DNA from 3 places in the Streptomyces sp. NPDC052773 genome. Region 3 is predicted to be linked to each of the others. Evidence: riboswitches for the same ligand, from Rfam matches in the RefSeq annotation. Region 3 holds a riboswitch; each other region holds the start of a gene.
The links. Region 3 has a riboswitch for cyclic di-AMP ahead of ACIG0D_RS16540 (NlpC/P60 family protein). Riboswitches for the same ligand answer to the same signal wherever they lie in the genome.

Region 1 (6,377 bases), on a different contig from region 3:
CCCGCCGTCCGCCCGCTACGTCCTGCCCGAGTTCACCGAACGCACGGGCTTCGGCCACCGCACCCTGGATCCGTACTCCAAGCTGCTGGAGGAGCGGATCGTCTTCCTGGGCACACCGATCGACGACACCGCGGCGAACGATGTGATGGCCCAGTTCATGCATCTGGAGTACCAGGCCCCGGACCGGGACATCTCGCTGTACATCAACTCCCCCGGCGGCTCGTTCACCGCCATGTCGGCGCTCTACGACACGATCCGGTACGTGAACTGCGACGTGGAGACGATCTGCCTCGGCCAGGCAGGCTCCTCCGCCGCCGTGCTCCTGGCCGCCGGGACGCCGGGCAAGCGATACGCCCTGCCCGGCGCCCGGGTGGTGATCCGTCAGCCCGCGTTGCCGGAGCCGGTGCGGGGACAGGCCGGCGATCTCGCCATCCAGGCCGAGGAGTTGGTCCGCGTCCGGTCCCGCCTGGAGGAGATGCTGGTACGGCACACCGGGCGCAGCCGGGAGCAGGTGACCGCCGACATCGAGCGGGACACGATCCTCACCGCCCGGGAGGCGCTGGAGTACGGCCTGATCGACCGGATCATCACCGACCGCAGGGCCTCGGGCACCGCGCCCGGCGGGAGGTGAGCCGCCGATGCTGCCGCCCGAACTGCCGCCGCTGCCCGCGCTGACCCGCGCCGAGAGCGAGTTGATCGACCGTTACCTGGAGGTGGTGGACCTGCTCGGCCGGATCAACCCCGGCCGCCACGGTCACACGTACGGCGGACTGCGGGCCGCCCAGGCGCTGGTGGGCAAGGCCGCCGCCCTGCGCGACGCGCTGGCGCTGATGCACCAGCGGGGCGAGACGGAGCTGCACGCGCCGACGCTCGCGCGGGCGCTGCGCGTGCTCGACGGCGAACGCCGCACGGCGCGCGTCACCCTTCCGCCGCGCTCCGACAGTTGACGGCCCGGCACGCGTGAGCGGGGCTCGCCGCGCAGGTGGCGAGGCGTGCGCGGTCCGGCTGAAACGGACTGAACGGATTACCCACGTTCGGCGTAGCCACACCTCCTTTTTCGAGCTGGCTCAGGTTGCGCCGAGGGCGGTCCCTCGGGGCGGAATTGGGCATTCCGTCGCTGGTCCGGGGGGCAGTTGCGGTCTTGACTTCCGATCGCTCGTCAGGGTGTCCACCCGAACGGGTGAGTGGTGAGGAAGACCACAAATCCCCGGTTGCGTTGGGATTTTCGGACATGTGTGAGTCAAGATCCCTGTCTGACGACAAGACCCCGCCACCGCGGCGGGGCGATCCGGGCGGACGCCGAGTCCTGCCGCCGCCTGGATGCCCGGTCGACAGGAAGTGGATCGGCAGGAGTGGAGGACCCAAGCACGACGGGTCGCCGGTACGGACGGCTCCGCGAGGAGACGCCGGATCGAGCAGCCCTTGGGGTGAAGCCGCGGCAACGCGGCCGGGCTACTTCGCCAGCCCGAATCCGACAGGTCATCCTTCACAGGCGGCTGACGAAGGGTTGCGCATGAACGCGCTCAATCGTGTCCCGTCGCTCATGGCCCGGGCCGGCACGGCCTCGGCCCTGACCCTGGCCGCGGTCGGCGGCTCCGTGGTCGCCCCCGGCTTCGCCCCGGAGGCCGCGGCCGCCACGCCGGCAACGAAGGCCCTCCAGGTCGCCGCGTCCAAGAAGGGCTCCCCCTACAAGTGGGGCGCCACCGGACCGAAGCGGTTCGACTGCTCGGGGCTCACGCTCTACTCGTACAAGAAGGCGGGCAAGACCCTGCCGCGTACGGCCGCGGCGCAGTACAACAAGACGCGCCACATCTCCGCGAAGAGCCGCAAGGCCGGAGACCTGGTGTTCTTCCACTCGGGGTCCAACGTGTACCACGTGGGCATCTACGCCGGAAAGGGGAAGATCTGGCACGCCCCGAAGACCGGGGACGTCGTGCGGCTGCAGAAGATCTGGACGAAGAGCGTCTGGTACGGCCGGGTCAAGTGACCCCTGCGGGCCGGTGACGGCGCCCCTGACCCGCCGTCACCGCGCCCGGCAACGTCCGTGAGCGACCAGCCGGGCCCGCGCGCACCCGCGCGCGGGCCCGGCCTGCTTGTCGTGGGGCCGGCGCGCGCGTCGGTTTCGCGGCCGGGAGAGCCGGGTCAGGGTTCCTGCTGCTGTACCGCCGTCACCGGCCGGGCCGGGACCTTCCAGGGGAGTTCGATGGCGACGGTTTTGCCGCCCTCGCGGGTGGGGCGCACTCTCAGCCGGCCGCCGCACTCGGCGGTGAGACAGCGGATGATCACCATGCCGCGGCCGTTGTCCTGCTGCACCGCGTCCGGCAGCCGCTTGGGGAACCTCGGGTGGCTGTCCGTCACACCGATGCGCAAGTGTTCGTCACGGTCCACTTCCACGTCCACCGTGAAGGTGGGTGACTCCCCGAAGGTGTGCTGTACGGCGTTGGTGGCGAGTTCGGAGACGATCAGCCGGATGGTATCGGCCACCTCCGCGTCGGACGGCAGACCCCACTCGGCCAGGGTGCCGACCACATAGGCGCGAGCCGCGGAGACCGAGGCTGGATCGCTCGGCAGAGTGACGGATGCTTCCAGATGGTCTGCCATGGCGATGTCGTCCCTTTCCCACGGGACCGCGGACCGACACGAGGGCGAACGTTCGAGTACGGTCCCGGACTGGTGCTTCGTCGCCAGACTGCCACCATCGGGGCGATCCCGGTGGCGATCCACCAAGATATGCATATATCTGTCGCTCGAAGCGGTGAACTCTGCGACGACAGACCGTATTTGGGCGGCTCGGTTGGAGTAAGGAGGAGCCCATGCAGCACGGTCCTGCGGTACGCCGCCGGAAACTGGGCGCCGAACTGCGTGCGCTGCGCACGGGTGCGGGCCTGACGAGTGGTGAGGCGGCGCGGCTGGTGGGTTGGCACCAGTCCAAGGTGAGCCGGATCGAGACGGGCGCGAGCGGGGTGAAACCGGCCGATGTGCGGTTACTGCTGGATGCCTACGGGGTGAGCGATCCCCAGCTGCGGGAGTTGCTGCTGGTGCTGGCGGGGTCGGGCTGCGGGCAGGGCCGGGACCACTGGTGGCACGCCTATCGCGGGGTGCTGCCGCCCACCTACCGGGACTTCATCAGCCTGGAGTCGCAGGCCAGCGGCATGCGCACCCTGGAGACCTCGGTGGTGCCCGGGCTGCTCCAGACGCCCGAGTACGCCCGCGCGGTGACCCGGGCCGCCGTGGAGGGCCTGGACGAGGACCGGCTGGACACGCTGGTGGAGGTGCGGCTGGCCCGGCAGGACGTCCTGCGCTCCCAGCCGCCGCTGCGGCTCAGCGCGGTGCTGGACGAGGCGGTGCTGCGGCGCGAGGTCGGCGGCCCGGACGTCATGGAGGACCAGCTGCTCCGGCTGATGGAGGCGGCGCGGTTGCCGCAGGTGGGGCTCCAAGTGCTGCCGTTCGCCGCGGGGGCCCACATCGGCGTCACCGGGCCTTTCGTTATCTTCTCATTTTCGAACACTTCTGATCTGGATGTGGTTGTTCTCGACCACTTGACGAGTAGCCTCTATCTCGAACGGAAAGAAGATGTTGGGGCCTACACCGAGGCTTTCGACGCGCTTCGGAGGCACGCCCTGTCACCCGAGGAATCGTTGGAATACATCGCCGGGATAGCTGACGGCGCGTAAGGAGGCACCATGACCGTTCTGCCTCGGAACGTACCTTCCACGACCCATCTATCCGATGTCCACTGGCTGCGCAGCAGCTACAGCACGGGAGCGAACAACTGCGTGGAGACGGCCAGGCCCCGCTCGGGCGCCTGGGCCGGACTGCTCGCCGTACGCGACTCCAAGGACCCGGCCGGGCCCGCGCTGGTCTTCTCACCCGAGACCTGGGCGCACTTCACGGCCGCCGTCTGACCCACCGTCCACCGGGAGCGACGCACGGCCGTGGACGCCGACTCATGGCCGCGTTTCGCCGATCACACGTACAGCGCGTTCGATCTGGTCCCCGGAGAGGTCCGCGCGGGCGGTCAGCCGCAGCCGGGAGATGCCGTCGGGCACGGAAGGAGGTCGGAAGCAGCCCACGGCGAGTCCGGCGGTCCGGCAGTCGGCCGCCCAGCGCACGGCGCTCTCCGGGGACGGAGCGCGCACCGACACCACAGCGGCGTCCGGCCGTACCGCCTCGTGGCCCGCGGCCGTCAGCCGGGCGTGGAGTTCGCCCGCCACCGCGCGCGCCCGCTCCGCCCGCTCCGGCTCGCGGCGCAGCAGCCGCAGGGCCGCCAGGGCCGCGCCCGCCGCCGCCGGGGCGAGCCCCGTGTCGAAGATGAACGTCCGGGCCGCGTTGACCAGGTGGTCGATCACCCGGGCCGGGCCGAGCACCGCGCCGCCCTGACTGCCCAGCGACTTGGAGAGGGTGAGCGTGACGACGACGTCGTCCGCGCCCGCCAGGCCCGCCGCGTACGCGGCACCCCGGCCGCCCGCCCCGAGCACCCCGAGGCCGTGCGCGTCGTCCACCACCAGCCCGGCCCCGTGCTCCCGGCAGGCCGCCGCCAGCTCCGCCAGCGGGGCCGCGTCGCCGTCCACCGAGAAGACCGTGTCGGACACCGCGACGGCCGGCCCGTCGTGGGTCCCGATCGCCTTGCGGACGGCGTCCGGGTCGGCGTGCGCCACCACCTGAGTGGTGCCGCGGGCCAGCCGGCAGCCGTCGATGAGGGAGGCGTGGTTGCCCGCGTCGGAGACGATGAGCGAGCCGTGCGGGGCCAGCGCGGTGACCGCGGCGAGGTTGGCCGCGTAGCCGGAGGAGAAGACCAGGGCGGCCTCGAAGCCGCAGAAGTCGGCCAGCTCGCGTTCGAGTTCCCCGTGGAGTTCGGTGGTGCCGGTGACCAGCCGCGAGCCGGTCGAGCCGCCGCCCCAGACGCGCGCCGCGCGGGCCGCGCCCTCGGTGACCTCGGGGTGGCGGGCCAGGCCCAGGTAGTCGTTGCTCGCGAGGTCCAGCAGGGGCGAGTCGGCGGGCCGGGGCCGCAGGGTGCGGACGAGTCCCGCGCCGCGGCGCAGTTCCGCCTGCTCGTCGATCCAGCCGAACGCCATGGGTCCTCCGGGGATTTTGTAGGCAGTGCACAGACACTAGCGGCCCGTCCCGCGGGCCAGGATGTGGCAATCCACACACCACGAAGTGACGCTGTTGTGCGAACTCTCCTTGGCCCGGAGCACCTCCGTAGGACAGGATCGGCTCTCATGGACCTGCTGAACACGCTGGTGGACAAGGGGCTTCGGCGCGAGCTGCCGACCCGCGAGGAGGCGCTGGCCGTCCTCGCGACGACCGACGACGAACTGCTCGATGTGGTGGCCGCGGCCGGAAAGGTACGCCGCCACTGGTTCGGCCGACGGGTGAAACTCAACTATCTCGTCAACCTGAAGTCCGGCCTGTGTCCGGAAGACTGCTCCTACTGCTCCCAGCGGCTCGGCTCCAAGGCCGACATCCTGAAGTACACCTGGCTCAAGCCCGACGAGGCCTCCAAGGCCGCCGCCGCGGGCCTGGCCGGGGGTGCCAAGCGGGTCTGCCTGGTGGCCAGCGGGCGCGGTCCGACGGACCGGGACGTGGACCGGGTCTCCGAGACCATCAAGGCGATCAAGGAGCAGAACGAGGGCGTCGAGGTGTGCGCCTGCCTGGGTCTGCTCTCCGACGGCCAGGCGGAGCGGCTGCGCGAGGCGGGCGCCGACGCCTACAACCACAACCTGAACACGTCCGAGGGGACGTACGGGGAGATCACGACCACGCACACCTACGCCGACCGGGTCGACACCGTGCAGAAGGCGCACGCGGCGGGCCTGTCGGCGTGCTCCGGCCTGATCGCGGGCATGGGCGAGAGCGACGAGGACCTGGTCGACGTCGTCTACTCGCTGCGCGAGCTGGACCCGGACTCCGTCCCGGTGAACTTCCTGATCCCGTTCGAGGGCACCCCGCTGGCGAAGGAGTGGAACCTCACCCCGCAGCGCTGCCTGCGGATCCTGGCGATGGTGCGGTTCGTCTGCCCCGACGTGGAGGTGCGGATCGCGGGCGGCCGTGAGGTGCATCTGCGCTCCATGCAGCCGCTGGCGCTGCACCTGGCGAACTCCATCTTCCTCGGCGACTACCTCACCAGTGAGGGCCAGGCCGGCAAGGCCGACCTGGAGATGATCGCGGACGCCGGGTTCGAGGTGGAGGGCGCCGACCAGGTGACCCTGCCGGAGCACCGCGCGCAGGCCGGCGGCGGCTGCGGCTCGCACGCGAGCGCGGGCGGCGGGTGCGGGTCCCACGAGGACGCGGGCGCCGGGTGCGGGTCCCACGAGGACGCGGGCGCCGGGTGCGGGTCCCACGAGGGCGGCGGCGTGTGCGGTACGGCCGCCGCG
Region 2 (6,377 bases), on a different contig from region 3:
GGACGCGGCGACCCTGGAGGACGCGCGGGAGTTCTTCCGCACCTACTACGCGCCGAACAACGCGGTCCTCTCGGTGGTCGGCGACATCGACCCCGAGCAGACCCTCGCGTGGATCGAGAAGTACTTCGGCTCCATCCCGTCCCACGACGGCAAGCCCGCCCCGCGCGACGGAACGCTGCCCGACATCATCGGCGAGCAGCTGCGCGAGGTCGTCGAGGAGGAGGTCCCCGCGCGCGCCCTGATGGCCGCCTACCGCCTCCCGCACGACGGCACGCGCGCGTGCGACGCGGCCGACCTGGCGCTGACCATTCTCGGCGGCGGCGAGTCCTCCCGCCTGTACAACCGGCTGGTCCGCCGGGACCGTACGGCCGTCGCGGCCGGCTTCGGGCTGCTGCGGCTGGCCGGGGCGCCCTCCCTGGGCTGGTTGGACGTGAAGACCTCCGGCGACGTGGAGGTGCCGGTCATCGAGACCGCCATCGACGAGGAGCTGGCCCGGTTCGCCGAGGAGGGCCCCACGGCCGAGGAGATGGAGCGCGCCCAGGCCCAGTTGGAGCGCGAGTGGCTGGACCGGCTCGGCACGGTAGCGGGCCGCGCCGACGAACTGTGCCGGTACGCCGTGCTGTTCGGCGACCCGCAGCTCGCCCTCACCGCCGTGCAGCGTGTGCTGGAGGTGACGCCCGAGGAGGTCCAGGAGATCGCCAAGGCCCGCCTGCGGCCCGACAACCGCGCGGTGCTCGTCTACGAGCCGATCACCCCCGAGCAGCCCGAGCAAGTCGAGGGCACCGAGGACCCGGAATCCGCGGCGACCGTGGAAGCCGCCGACGCCCACGAGGAGGCGGCGAAGTGACCGAGCTGACCACCATGGAGTTCCACCCCCAGCCGCAGCCGGGCGAGGCCAGGCCGTGGGCGTTCCCGGCCCCCACGCGCGGGACCCTCGACAACGGCCTGACGGTGCTGCGCTGCCACCGCCCCGGCCAGAAGGTCGTCGCCGTCGAGGTCCTGCTCGACGCGCCGCTGGATGCCGAGCCCGCCGGCCTGGACGGCGTCGCCACGATCATGGCGCGTGCCTTCTCCGAGGGCACCGACAAGCACTCCGCGGAGGAGTTCGCCGCCGAGCTGGAGCGCTGCGGCGCCACCCTCGACGCGCACGCCGACCACCCGGGCGTACGGCTCAGCCTCGAGGTCCCGGCCTCCCGCCTGGAGAAGGGCCTCGGGCTGGTCGCCGACGCCCTGCGGGCTCCCGCCTTCGCGGACAGCGAGGTCGAGCGGCTGGTGCGCAACCGCCTGGACGAGATCCCGCACGAGCTGGCCAACCCGTCCCGGCGGGCCGCCAAGGAGCTGTCCCGGCAGCTGTTCCCGGCGACCTCGCGCATGTCGCGTCCGCGCCAGGGCACCGAGGAGACGGTCGCGAAGATCGACTCGGCGGCCGTGCGCTCCTTCTACGAGCGGCACGTCCGTCCGGGCACGGCCACCGCCGTGGTGGTCGGCGACCTCACCGGCATCGACCTGGACGCCCTCCTCGGCGACACCCTCGGCTCCTGGACCGGTTCCCCGGCCCAGCCCCGCCCCGTGCCGCCGGTCACCGCCGACGACACCGGGCGCGTGGTCATCGTCGACCGCCCCGGCGCCGTCCAGACGCAGCTGCTCATCGGCCGTATCGGTCCCGACCGGCACGACCGCGTGTGGCCCGCCCAGGTGCTCGGCACCTACTGCCTCGGCGGCACCCTCACCTCCCGCCTGGACCGCGTCCTGCGCGAGGAGAAGGGCTACACGTACGGCGTGCGGGCGTTCGGCCAGGTCCTGCGGTCCGCCCCGGACGGCACGGGCGCCTCGATGCTCGCCATCAGCGGCTCGGTGGACACCCCGAACACCGGCCCCGCCCTGAAGGACCTGTGGACGGTGCTGCGCACGCTCGCCGCGGAGGGCCTGACCGACGCCGAGCGGGACGTCGCCGTGCAGAACCTGGTCGGCGTGGCACCGCTGAAGTACGAGACGGCGGCGGCCGTCGCGAGCACGCTGGCCGACCAGGTCGAGCAGCACCTGCCCGACGACTACCAGGCGACGCTGTACCGGCAGCTGGCCGCGACCGGCACGGTCGAGGCCACCGCCGCGGTGGTCAACGCCTTCCCGGTGGACCGTCTCGTGACCGTCCTCGTCGGTGACGCGGCGCAGATCAAGGAGCCCGTGGAGGCTCTGGGCATCGGCGAAGTCACCGTCGTGGCCGCCGAGTAGACGCCCGGGCGGCACACCCACGCCGAGCGCTGCGGCACATCCGCGCGGAGGGGCCCTGGTGACCGATGCGTCGCCAGGGCCCCTTCATGTCCGAATTGGGGCGGAGGTTGCCTGTCTGACCTGTGGGATGCGCTACAAAAACCCGCATCCGTTTGGGCTTTGAAAGCCGGTCGTCTTAGCGTCGTCCGGGCTGTTCGTCAGGCAGTGCGCCGCACCCGCGGCACCGGACAGCCATCGCCGAGTCCCCGTACGGCGCGAGCCAGGGGAGCCGGGGACCCAACCATCAAGTCCCTGGGGTGAATCGGACGCCCGCGCAGCCCGCGAGGGGGTCCGTAGGAGACCTTCCTGCTCCGAACCCGTCAGCTAACCCGGTAGGCGAGAGGGAAGGAAAGGACCAGCCACTTCATGGCGTTCACGCGCGCCACCGGGAAGCATCGTCGTCCCAGCCGGATGCAGCGCTCCACCGCCCGCGCGGCGGGTGTCGCGGCACTCACCACCACCGGCGTCATCGGCACCCTGGCGAGCCCCGCGCTCGCCGCGGAGGCCGCCGCCGAGCAGACCGGCCTGCTGCCGGTCCTCACCATCGGCGACGAGGTCGCCGACCAGATCGACGCCCAGGCCGCCGCACAGCAGCAGGCCGCCGAGCGGGCCGCCGCCGAGGAGAAGGCCGTGGCCGCCGCGAAGAAGCGCGCCGAGGAGGAGGCCCGCAAGGCCCGCGAGGAGCAGGAGCGCGCCGCCCGCGAGGCCGAGCGCAAGCGCCTGAACACCTTCGTGATGCCGATCACCGGCTCCTACGTCTCCACCGGCTACCAGGCCGGCAGCTCCCTGTGGTCCTCCGGCAGCCACACCGGTGTCGACTTCCACGCCGCGACCGGCACCTCCGTCCACGCGGTCGGCGCCGGCACGGTCGTCGAGGCCGGCTGGGGCGGGGCGTACGGCAACCAGGTGGTCATCCGGATGCACGACGGCACGTACACCCAGTACGGCCACCTGTCCTCCATCGGTGTCTCCGTCGGCCAGACGGTGACCCCGGGCCAGCAGATCGGCCTGTCCGGCGCCACCGGCAACGTCACCGGCCCGCACCTGCACTTCGAGGCCCGCACGAGCCAGGAGTACGGCTCCGACATCGACCCGGTCGCATACCTGCGCGCGCACGGCGTGAACATCTGACCCAGCCCCCGCGGGACGTCTCCGAGCCCCGCAGGACGTCTCCCAGCCCCTCAGGAGTCTCCGAGCCCCGGCCCGCGCCGGGGCTTTCGGCGTTTCGGCCGCCCCCTTGTCCAAAAAATATCCATGGATTCCGGCCCGCCATCGGAAATTCCGCCCCATTGCAATAGAGTCGCTGAACACACGTCAATCGTCGACGTTTCACGGGGATTAAGGCGGAGGTCGGTCATGCGTATTCCGGCGCACTCGGTGTGTACGGCGATCCGGGACGACATCGTCGCGGGTGTCTACGAGCGCGGCAGCCGGCTCACCGAGGAACTGCTCGCCCGCCGCTACGGCGTCTCGCGCGTCCCCGTCCGGGAGGCCCTGCGCACGCTGGAGGCCGAGGGCTTCGTCGTGACCCGGCGCCACGCGGGCGCGTGCGTCGCCGAACCGACCGAGCAGGAGGCCGCCGACCTGCTGGAGATGCGGCTGTTGCTGGAGCCGCTGGGCGCCTCCCGTGCGGCGCAGCGGCGCACCGAGGCCCACCTGAAGGTGCTGCGCGGCCTGGTAAGGCTGGGCCAGGAGCGCGCCCGCCGCGGCCACAGCGACGACCTGCGCTCCCTGGGCGGCTGGTTCCACGAGACGCTGGCGCAGGCCTCCGGCAGCCCCGCGCTCACCTCGACGCTGACCCAGCTGCGGCACAAGATCGCCTGGATGTACACGGTCGAGGCGCCGGCCGGCCCGGTGGAGGCCTGGGCGGAGCACGGGGCGATCGTCGACGCCGTCGCGCGCGGCGACAGCGAACGCGCGCGGGCGATCACCGCGCTGCACACCGAGCGCGCGAGCGCGGCGCACCGGCTGCGGTTCGGCCCGGGCGGGGAGCGCCCGGAGCGTGTGAGGAATTCGCAACACGCCGTAAACATCTCGGGCCTGCGGCATTAACACGGGCACCGTATACAAAGAACGGTTATTCGATGGGCGGCGGATTTTCCCTGCCCTTTTTCGGCGTGCCGGTAATTGACCGTGCGCGCGCCGGACGCCTGCCCGGAATTCACCAGAGGGCCCTCGCATTCATCCCGGGAAAAGCGAAACCGCGCCGCCCCGAAAGGGCGACGCGGTGACGCGTTTCCACGTGACTGCCGCGCGAGCGTCAGACGGTCTCGGGGAGCTCCTCGAGACCCTCGGCGACCAGCTTGGCCAGGCGGTCGAGAGCGGCGTCCGCGCCCTCGGCGTCGGAGGCGAGGACGATCTCCTCGCCGCCCTGGGCGCCCAGGCCGAGAACGGCCAGCATGGAGGCCGCGTTGACCGGGTTGCCACCGGCCTTGGAGATCGTCACCGGGACGCCTGCGGCCGTGGCGGCTCGGACGAAGATGGAGGCGGGGCGGGCGTGAAGGCCCTCGGCCCAGCCGACGTTGACGCGGCGCTCAGCCATGTGTTGCTGCCCTTCGGTGTTCAGGGTTGTCTAGACCAGTTTCCCATATCGCGAAGCATGCTCCCGGAGCGGACGTGTCCCCTCCACCGGGTGACGCCGGACCGCGGCCTCGGTCCGTGCTTCCGTCCTCACAGACTGCCCCGCGCCGTTGTCGGACGCGAGCCGTACTCTGGGGCCCATGCAGACCTCGTCGGACCGGCACGAGTACCCCGCCCACTGGGAAGCCGACGTGGTGCTGCGCGACGGCGGCACCGCGCGCATCCGCCCCATCACCGTTGACGACGCCGAGCGCCTGGTCAGCTTCTACGAGCAGGTCTCGGACGAGTCGAAGTACTACCGCTTCTTCGCGCCCTACCCGCGCCTGTCCACGAAGGACGTCCACCGCTTCACGCACCACGACTTTGTGGACCGGGTGGGACTCGCGGCCACGATCGGCGGCGAGTTCATCGCCACCGTACGCTACGACCGCATCGGCGCCAACGGACTGCCCGCCTCCGCACCCGCCGACGAGGCCGAGGTCGCCTTCCTGGTGCAGGACGCCCACCAGGGCCGCGGTGTCGCCTCCGCCCTCCTCGAACACATCGCCGCCGTCGCCCGCGAGCGCGGCATCCGCCGCTTCGCCGCCGAGGTGCTCCCCGCCAACACCAAGATGATCAAGGTGTTCACGGACGCCGGGTACACCCAGAAGCGCAGCTTCGAGGACGGCGTCGTCCGCTTGGAGCTGGACCTCGAACCCACCGATCGCTCCCTGGCCGTGCAGTACGCGCGCGAACAGCGCGCCGAGGCCCGGTCCGTGCAGCGGCTGCTCGCCCCCGGCTCGGTCGCCGTCGTCGGCGCGGGCCGCACCCCCGGCGGGGTGGGCCGCTCCGTGCTCGGCAACATCCGCGACGCGGGCTTCACCGGCCGCCTCTACGCGGTGAACCGCGCCCTGCCCGACGGGCAGAAGGAACTGGACGGGGTGCCGGCGTACCGCTCGGTGCGCGACATCGACGGGCCCGTCGACCTCGCGGTCGTCGCCGTCCCCGCCGAGCACGTCCCCGAGGTCGTCACCGAGTGCGGCGAGCACGGCGTCCAGGGGCTCGTCGTGATCTCCGCCGGATACGCCGAGAGCGGCCCCGAGGGACGCGAGCGCCAGCGCGCCCTCGTCCGGCACGCGCGCGCGTACGGCATGCGGATCATCGGGCCGAACGCCTTCGGCATCGTCAACAACTCCCAGGACGTCCGGCTCAACGCCTCCCTCGCCCCCGAACCGCCCCGGCCCGGACGCATCGGCCTGTTCGCCCAGTCCGGCGCCATCGGCATCGCCCTGCTCTCCCGCCTCCACCGGCGCGGCGGCGGGGTCACGGGGGTCACCGGCGTGTCCACCTTCGTCTCGTCCGGCAACCGCGCGGACGTCTCCGGCAACGACGTCCTCCAGTACTGGTACGACGACCCGGACACCGACGTCGTCCTCATGTACCTGGAGTCCATCGGCAACCCCCGCAAGTTCACCCGCCTGGCACGCCGCACGGCGGCGGCCAAGCCCCTCGTCGTGGTCCAGAGCGCCGGATCCGCCCCCCAAGGG
Region 3 (6,377 bases):
CGGCGCGTGAGGCACGCCCCGTGCCCGGGCTCTCCCCGGCGAGCCGTGCCCGTTCCTCGGCCGTCAGCCGGGACAGCAGGCGCCGGGCCGTGTCGAGCTTGCCGGTGATCGTCTTCTTGTGCCGCTTCAGCTCCGCCCGGCGTGAGGTGAGGGCGGCCAGCTCGATCCGCGCTGCGCCGCGCAGTTGCTCGATCTCCCGCAGCTGCTCGCGGACGCGGGCCACGGCGGCCGACCGGCGGTCACCGGCCCGTTCGGCGAACGAGGCGCCGTCGAGGTACCGGTCGGGGTCGTCCGACAGCGCCAGGTGCAGCGCCGGGGGCAGGCTGCCGCGGCGGTACTGCGCCGCGGCGAAGGACCCGAGGGCTTCCCGCGCCGAGTTCAGGTCCTCCGCCTTCCGGGCCGCCTCGTCCTGGAGGGTCGTGAGCCGCCGCTGGGCCGCGTCGGCCTTCTCCTTGGCGCCGTTGTACTTCTCGGTGGCCACCTCGGCCTCCTGGTACAGCTTGTCGACCGTGGCCTTCACCTGCGCCGGTGTCGGCTCGGGCTCGGCGTGCCCCGTCCCGTCGAAGGCCGTCGCGGTCGCCGCGCCCGCGAGCGCGATGGCCGCCGCCGTACGGGCCCGATGACCGCCGGCCGAGCGATGCCGGGACTTGCGGTGGGCTGCCACGTGGTCTGCACGTCCTTCCCTTCGGCCGCGGTCCGGCGGCGGTTTCCCACAGGGGAGCGGATCCGCCGCCGGACCTTCTCGGCGGAGACGTCCGGCTGCCGCCCCAGGCCCGGGCGGCGGTGGGGAGCCGGACGCCTGGGGGAGGACGCTAGGCCCCGATATGTCCGAGCGGTGGCGAGAAGTACGGAAGTGACGGGAGCGGGCTGTCGGGTGACCGTATGTGACCGTGACGTTTCTGCGGGGCTGCCCGGATCACGCAGTGTGCTGACCGAAGTGACGAAACCGGGACGGGGGAGCGGAGCAGGATGCTATGGGCCGCATTTATGCGCCGGATATGTGCGCCCGGGTATGTGCGCCCGCCCTCGCCCTGAGGCCCCTGCCTGTGCGCCCGCCTCTCCCTGCGCCGCAGTGACGGGCCGGTGTCGGGTGGCGGGGGAGGGCCTCGTTAGGCTCCGGCCCCATGGACGTACTCATCCATCTCTTCGTCGGCCTGCACATCATCGGCATCGCCTCGCTCCTCGGCGGCTTCCTCACCCAGATGAAGGCGATGGGCCAGGGCACCGCCCGCTTCGTCCCGGCGATGCTGCACGGCGCGCTGACGATGCTGGTCACCGGCGTGATCCTGGTCGGCCTCAACCAGGCCGACGACCAGACGGTGAACAACATCAAGATCGGCGTGAAGCTGGCCCTGCTGATCGTGATCCTCGGTCTGGTCTACGTGAAGCGGGACGAGGAGAAGGTGGGCAAGGGCCTCTTCGGGCTGGTGGGCCTGCTGACCACCGCGAACATCTTCATCGCGGTGCTCTGGACCTGATCCCGGCGCGCCCGGGTGGCCGGGCGGCCGAAGGGGCGCACCTCATGCGCGTGCGCCCCGCGCGCTCCCGGACCCGGGCGCCCGCCCGGACCCCCCCGCGCCCTCGCCGTGCCTCCGCGCCCCCACCCCGCCTCAGGCCGGGCGCACCACGCTGTGGATCGACGACTCGCCGTCGTAGTAGACCGACTCCTCCCGGACGTACGCCCCGGGCTTCGGCGCGTGGATCATCATCCCGTTGCCGATGTAGATGCCCACGTGGGTGACGTCGTCGTAGAAGAAGACCAGGTCACCGGGGAGGGCGGCGGACAGCGGGACCGCGGTGCCGGCGTTCACCTGGTCGTAGGTGGTGCGCGGGAGGGTGACGCCCGCGGCCTTCCAGGCGGCCTGGGTGAGGCCGGAGCAGTCGTACGAGTCCGGGCCGGTGGCGCCCCAGACGTACGGCTTGCCGATCTGGGCGCGGGCGAAGGCGATCGCCTTCTCGGCCTTGGCGGCGTACGTGGAGTCGGCCGGGGCGGCGGTCTCGCCGGTGCCGGCGGAGGGTGAGGTCGAAGGGCCGCCCGTGTCCTCCTGCGGGGCCGTCGCCGCCTGCTCTTCCTCTTCCCGTTCCCGCCGCCGCTGCTCCTCCGCCTGCTGCCGGGCCAGCTCCGCGGCCTTGCGCGCCGCCTCCTCCTGCTCGCGCTTCTCGATCGCCGCGAGCCGCGCCTTCTCCTCGGCGGTCAGCCGCGACAGCAGCTCCCGCGCGGTGGCGAGTTTCTTCTGGACGGTCGCCTTGGCCGCCTTCAGGTCGGCCTGGGACTCGGTGAGCGTCTGAAGGCTCTCGGCGGCCTCCTGGCGCTTCTTCATCGTCTCGGACTGCTGGGCGAAGTAGTCGTCGACCGATTCCTTCTGGCGGCTGGTCAGCCGGTCCATCAGGTGGGTCCGGTCGAAGTAGTCCTGCGGCGAGTCCGCGAGCAGCAGGGTCGCGGTGCCGGGCGCGGCGGCGCCGGTGCGGTACTGGGCCGCGGCGTAGGAGCCCAGCTCCTCGCGGGCCTCGTTGAGCTTCTGGGCCCGCTGGGCGACGTCGTCGAGGAGGGTGTCGACCCGCTTGCGCTGCTTGGCGGTCTTCTCCTTGGCCGCGTTGTACTTCTCGGTCGCCGACTCCGCCTGGCGGTAGAGATCGTCGACCTTCTTCTCGACCTCCTCGAGGCTCGGCTTCTCGTCGGCCGACGGGGCGGCGTCGGCGGTCTGCGACAGCAGGGCCACGGAGGTGAGGGCCGCGGTGGCGAGGGCGGGGGTGCGTATGCCGGCCACGCGCGGGGTGGGACGGGACTTGCGGTGCGACGCCAAGGGAGGCGACTCCTTCCATGGGCCGCCTACCGGGTTAGCTGTCGGGTTCGGGCGGGTCGTGAGGAAGGGTTGCCCTACAGCCCCTCCCCAAGGGGGGAGGGCCGATTCACCCCAGAGTCGGTTGGGTCCCCGGCTCCGGCCGCTGTGCGGGCGCGCCGGACTCGGCGGAGGCCGCGCGGCCCGGCGACGTTCGCCGGTAGGAGGTCGTACGGCCTGCGCGGAACGGTAGCCAACTCGTGTGGCTGCTGTGAAGGTTGGTGGGTGATATGCCCGATACATTTTCGTGACCTTCCGGGCGGCGTCGCAGGCCGTGGCCGAACCTGAACGGCGTGTGTCGGCCGAAGGCCGTTGTGATGTTCTCCGGGCGGCCCTCGGTTGTCAGTGGGGCACCCTAGACTCGGAGAGCGATGAGCAGCCTCTTTGACGACAGCTTCCTGGCGGACCTCCGGGCCCCTCGCGGGCACGAGGAGGAGCCCCCGCCGCCGCCCGAGGACGATCACGTTCCGGAGTCGCTTCCGGACGATCTGTTCGGCGGGAAGTTCGACGTGCCGCCGGACCGGGACGCTTACTACCGCGACGGTGCTCCCCGGCCGGCGGTCGACTCGGCCGCCCTCCTGGAGGGCCTGAACGACAACCAGCGCGCCGCCGTCGTCCACTCCGGCTCCCCCCTGCTCATCGTGGCCGGCGCCGGCTCGGGCAAGACCCGCGTGCTCACCCACCGCATCGCCTACCTGCTGGCCGAGCGGGGCGTGCACCCGGGCCAGATCCTCGCGATCACCTTCACCAACAAGGCCGCGGGCGAGATGAAGGAGCGCGTCGAGCAACTGGTGGGCCCGCGCGCGAACGCGATGTGGGTGATGACCTTCCACAGCGCGTGCGTGCGCATCCTGCGCCGCGAGTCCAAGAAGCTCGGCTTCACCTCGTCGTTCTCCATCTACGACGCCGCCGACTCCAAGCGCCTGATGGCCCTGGTCTGCCGCGACCTGGACCTCGACCCCAAGCGCTTCCCGCCCAAGTCCTTCAGCGCCAAGATCAGCAACCTGAAGAACGAGCTGATCGACGAGGAGGACTTCGCCGCCCAGGCCTCCGACGGCTTCGAGAAGACCCTCGCCCAGGCCTACGCCCTCTACCAGTCGCGGCTGCGCGAGGCGAACGCCCTCGACTTCGACGACCTGATCATGACGACGGTCAACCTGCTGCGCGCCTTCCCGGACGTGGCGGAGCACTACCGCCGCCGCTTCCGCCACGTCCTGGTCGACGAGTACCAGGACACCAACCACGCGCAGTACGCCCTGGTCCGCGAGCTGGTCGGCACCGGCGAGCACGACGAGGACGTCCCGCCGAGCGAGGCCGACCTCCCGCCCGCCGAGCTGTGCGTCGTCGGTGACGCCGACCAGTCGATCTACGCCTTCCGCGGCGCGACCATCCGCAACATCCTCCAGTTCGAGGAGGACTACCCGGACGCGACGACGATCCTGCTGGAGCAGAACTACCGCTCCACCCAGACGATCCTCTCCGCCGCCAACGCGGTCATCGAGCGCAACGAGTCCCGCCGCCCCAAGAACCTGTGGACCAACGCCGGCCAGGGCGCCCGCATCACCGGGTACGTCGCAGACACCGAGCACGACGAGGCCCAGTTCGTCGCCGACGAGATAGACCGCCTCACGGACGCGGGCGAGGCGAAGGCCGGCGACGTCGCCGTCTTCTACCGCACCAACGCCCAGTCCCGTGTCTTCGAAGAGGTCTTCATCCGCGTCGGCCTGCCCTACAAGGTCGTCGGCGGCGTCCGCTTCTACGAGCGCAAGGAGGTCCGGGACGTCCTGGCCTACCTGCGCGTCCTCGCCAACCCCGAGGACTCGGTCCCGCTGCGCCGCATCCTGAACGTGCCCAAGCGCGGTATCGGGGAGCGCGCGGAGGCCATGATCGACGCGCTCGCCCAGCGCGAGAAGATCAGCTTCCCGCAGGCGCTCAAGCGCGTCGACGAGGCGTACGGCATGGCCGCGCGGTCCACCAACGCGGTCAAGCGGTTCAACGCGCTGATGGAGGAGCTGCGCACGATCGTCGAGTCCGGCGCCGGACCGGCGACCATCCTGGAGGCGGTGCTCGAACGCACCGGCTATCTCGCCGAGTTGCAGGCCTCCACCGATCCGCAGGACGAGACCCGGATCGAGAACCTCCAGGAACTCGCCGCCGTCGCCCTGGAGTTCGAACAGGAGCGCGGCGAGGGGGAGACCGGCACGCTCGCCGACTTCCTGGAGCAGGTCGCGCTGGTCGCCGACTCCGACCAGATCCCCGACGAGGAGGACGGCGACGGCGTCATCACCCTGATGACCCTGCACACCGCCAAGGGCCTGGAGTTCCCGGTCGTCTTCCTCACCGGCATGGAGGACGGCGTCTTCCCGCACATGCGCGCCCTCGGCCAGACCAAGGAGCTGGAGGAGGAGCGCCGCCTGGCGTACGTGGGCATCACGCGCGCGCGGGAGCGGCTGTATCTCACCCGGTCCTCGATGCGCAGCGCCTGGGGCCAGCCGCAGTACAACCCGCCGTCCCGCTTCCTGGAGGAGATCCCGGCGGCGTACGTCGACTGGAAGCGCACCGGCGCCGTCGCGGCCCCGGCGGGACCGGTGTCGGGCGTGGCGGCCTCCCTGTCGTCGTCCCGTTCACGCTCGTCGGCGTCCGGCGGGTTCGCCACCCGCCGCACCGCGGAGAAGCCGGTGGTGTCCCTGGCCGTCGGCGACCGCGTCACGCACGACCAGTTCGGGCTCGGCACCGTCGTCGGGGTCAAGGGCACGGGCGCCAACGCCGAGGCGACGATCGACTTCGGCGACGCCAAGCCGAAGCGGCTGCTGCTGCGCTACGCGCCGGTGGAGAAGCTGTAGCCGGTGCCACGGGAAAGCCCCCGCCGGACGGGCGGGGGCTCACTCGGGAGTGCGCTGACTACGTCGGGTCCAGGCCGTGGCTGCGCAGCCAGGACAGCGGGTCTATGGCCGCGCCACCGCCCGGGCGGACCTCGAAGTGCAGGTGCGGGCCGGTGGAGTTGCCGGAGTTCCCGGAGTACGCGATCGGGTCACCGGCCTTGACCGTCGTACCGGAGGCCACGCGGTAGCTGGAGAGGTGGCAGTACCAGGTCTCCGTGCCGTCCTTCGCGGTCACGATCATCATGTTGCCGTAGGCGCTGTTCCACTCCGTGCGGACGGTGCCGTCGGTCGCGGCCATCACGGTCGAGCCGTACGAGACGGGGAAGTCGATGCCGGTGTGCAGCGACATCCAGTTGATGCCGGACTGGCCGTAGTAGGCGCTGAGCCCGTGCTGGGCGACCGGGAGGGCGAACTTCGGGCGGAGCCGTTCCTTGCGGGCGGCCTCCTCGGCGGCCCGCTTGCGCTCAGCTTCCTGCTGCGCCTTGAGGTCGATGCGCTCCTGGGTGCGGCTGGCCCGGTCGGCGAAGTCGTCCGCCTCGGCGGAGAGGCTCTCCAGCTGGGTGTCGAGCTTGTTGTTGGCCGTGGAGGGTTTCACCGGCTGGGCGTCGGCCGCGGTCGTCGAGGACTCCTGGGCGTCCTCGGCGGAGAAGGTGCC

Region 1: linked by a shared signal. The riboswitch ahead of ACIG0D_RS31065 (C40 family peptidase) and the one ahead of ACIG0D_RS16540 (NlpC/P60 family protein) in region 3 are both predicted to bind cyclic di-AMP.
Region 2: linked by a shared signal. The riboswitch ahead of ACIG0D_RS28335 (M23 family metallopeptidase) and the one ahead of ACIG0D_RS16540 (NlpC/P60 family protein) in region 3 are both predicted to bind cyclic di-AMP.

Annotation. Positions count from the first base shown of each region.
Region 1 is NZ_JBITZX010000018.1:147,314-153,690, forward strand. Features, by position in the region: gene ACIG0D_RS31055 (ATP-dependent Clp protease proteolytic subunit) at 1-631, shown strand, start outside; gene ACIG0D_RS31060 (hypothetical protein) at 639-947, shown strand; cyclic di-AMP (ydaO/yuaA leader) riboswitch at 1,304-1,510, shown strand; gene ACIG0D_RS31065 (C40 family peptidase) at 1,514-1,987, shown strand; gene ACIG0D_RS31070 (ATP-binding protein) at 2,143-2,601, opposite strand; gene ACIG0D_RS31075 (helix-turn-helix domain-containing protein) at 2,814-3,674, shown strand; gene ACIG0D_RS31080 (DUF397 domain-containing protein) at 3,684-3,905, shown strand; gene ACIG0D_RS31085 (8-amino-7-oxononanoate synthase) at 3,948-5,075, opposite strand; gene bioB (biotin synthase BioB) at 5,223-6,377, shown strand, end outside.
Region 2 is NZ_JBITZX010000015.1:116,565-122,941, forward strand. Features, by position in the region: gene ACIG0D_RS28325 (M16 family metallopeptidase) at 1-847, shown strand, start outside; gene ACIG0D_RS28330 (M16 family metallopeptidase) at 844-2,232, shown strand; cyclic di-AMP (ydaO/yuaA leader) riboswitch at 2,458-2,625, shown strand; gene ACIG0D_RS28335 (M23 family metallopeptidase) at 2,638-3,402, shown strand; gene ACIG0D_RS28340 (GntR family transcriptional regulator) at 3,628-4,323, shown strand; gene ACIG0D_RS28345 (HPr family phosphocarrier protein) at 4,532-4,813, opposite strand; gene ACIG0D_RS28350 (GNAT family N-acetyltransferase) at 4,992-6,377, shown strand, end outside.
Region 3 is NZ_JBITZX010000006.1:308,632-315,008, forward strand. Features, by position in the region: gene ACIG0D_RS16530 (NlpC/P60 family protein) at 1-664, opposite strand, end outside; gene ACIG0D_RS16535 (hypothetical protein) at 1,125-1,478, shown strand; gene ACIG0D_RS16540 (NlpC/P60 family protein) at 1,611-2,804, opposite strand; cyclic di-AMP (ydaO/yuaA leader) riboswitch at 2,812-2,981, opposite strand; gene pcrA (DNA helicase PcrA) at 3,212-5,683, shown strand; gene ACIG0D_RS16550 (peptidoglycan DD-metalloendopeptidase family protein) at 5,742-6,377, opposite strand, start outside.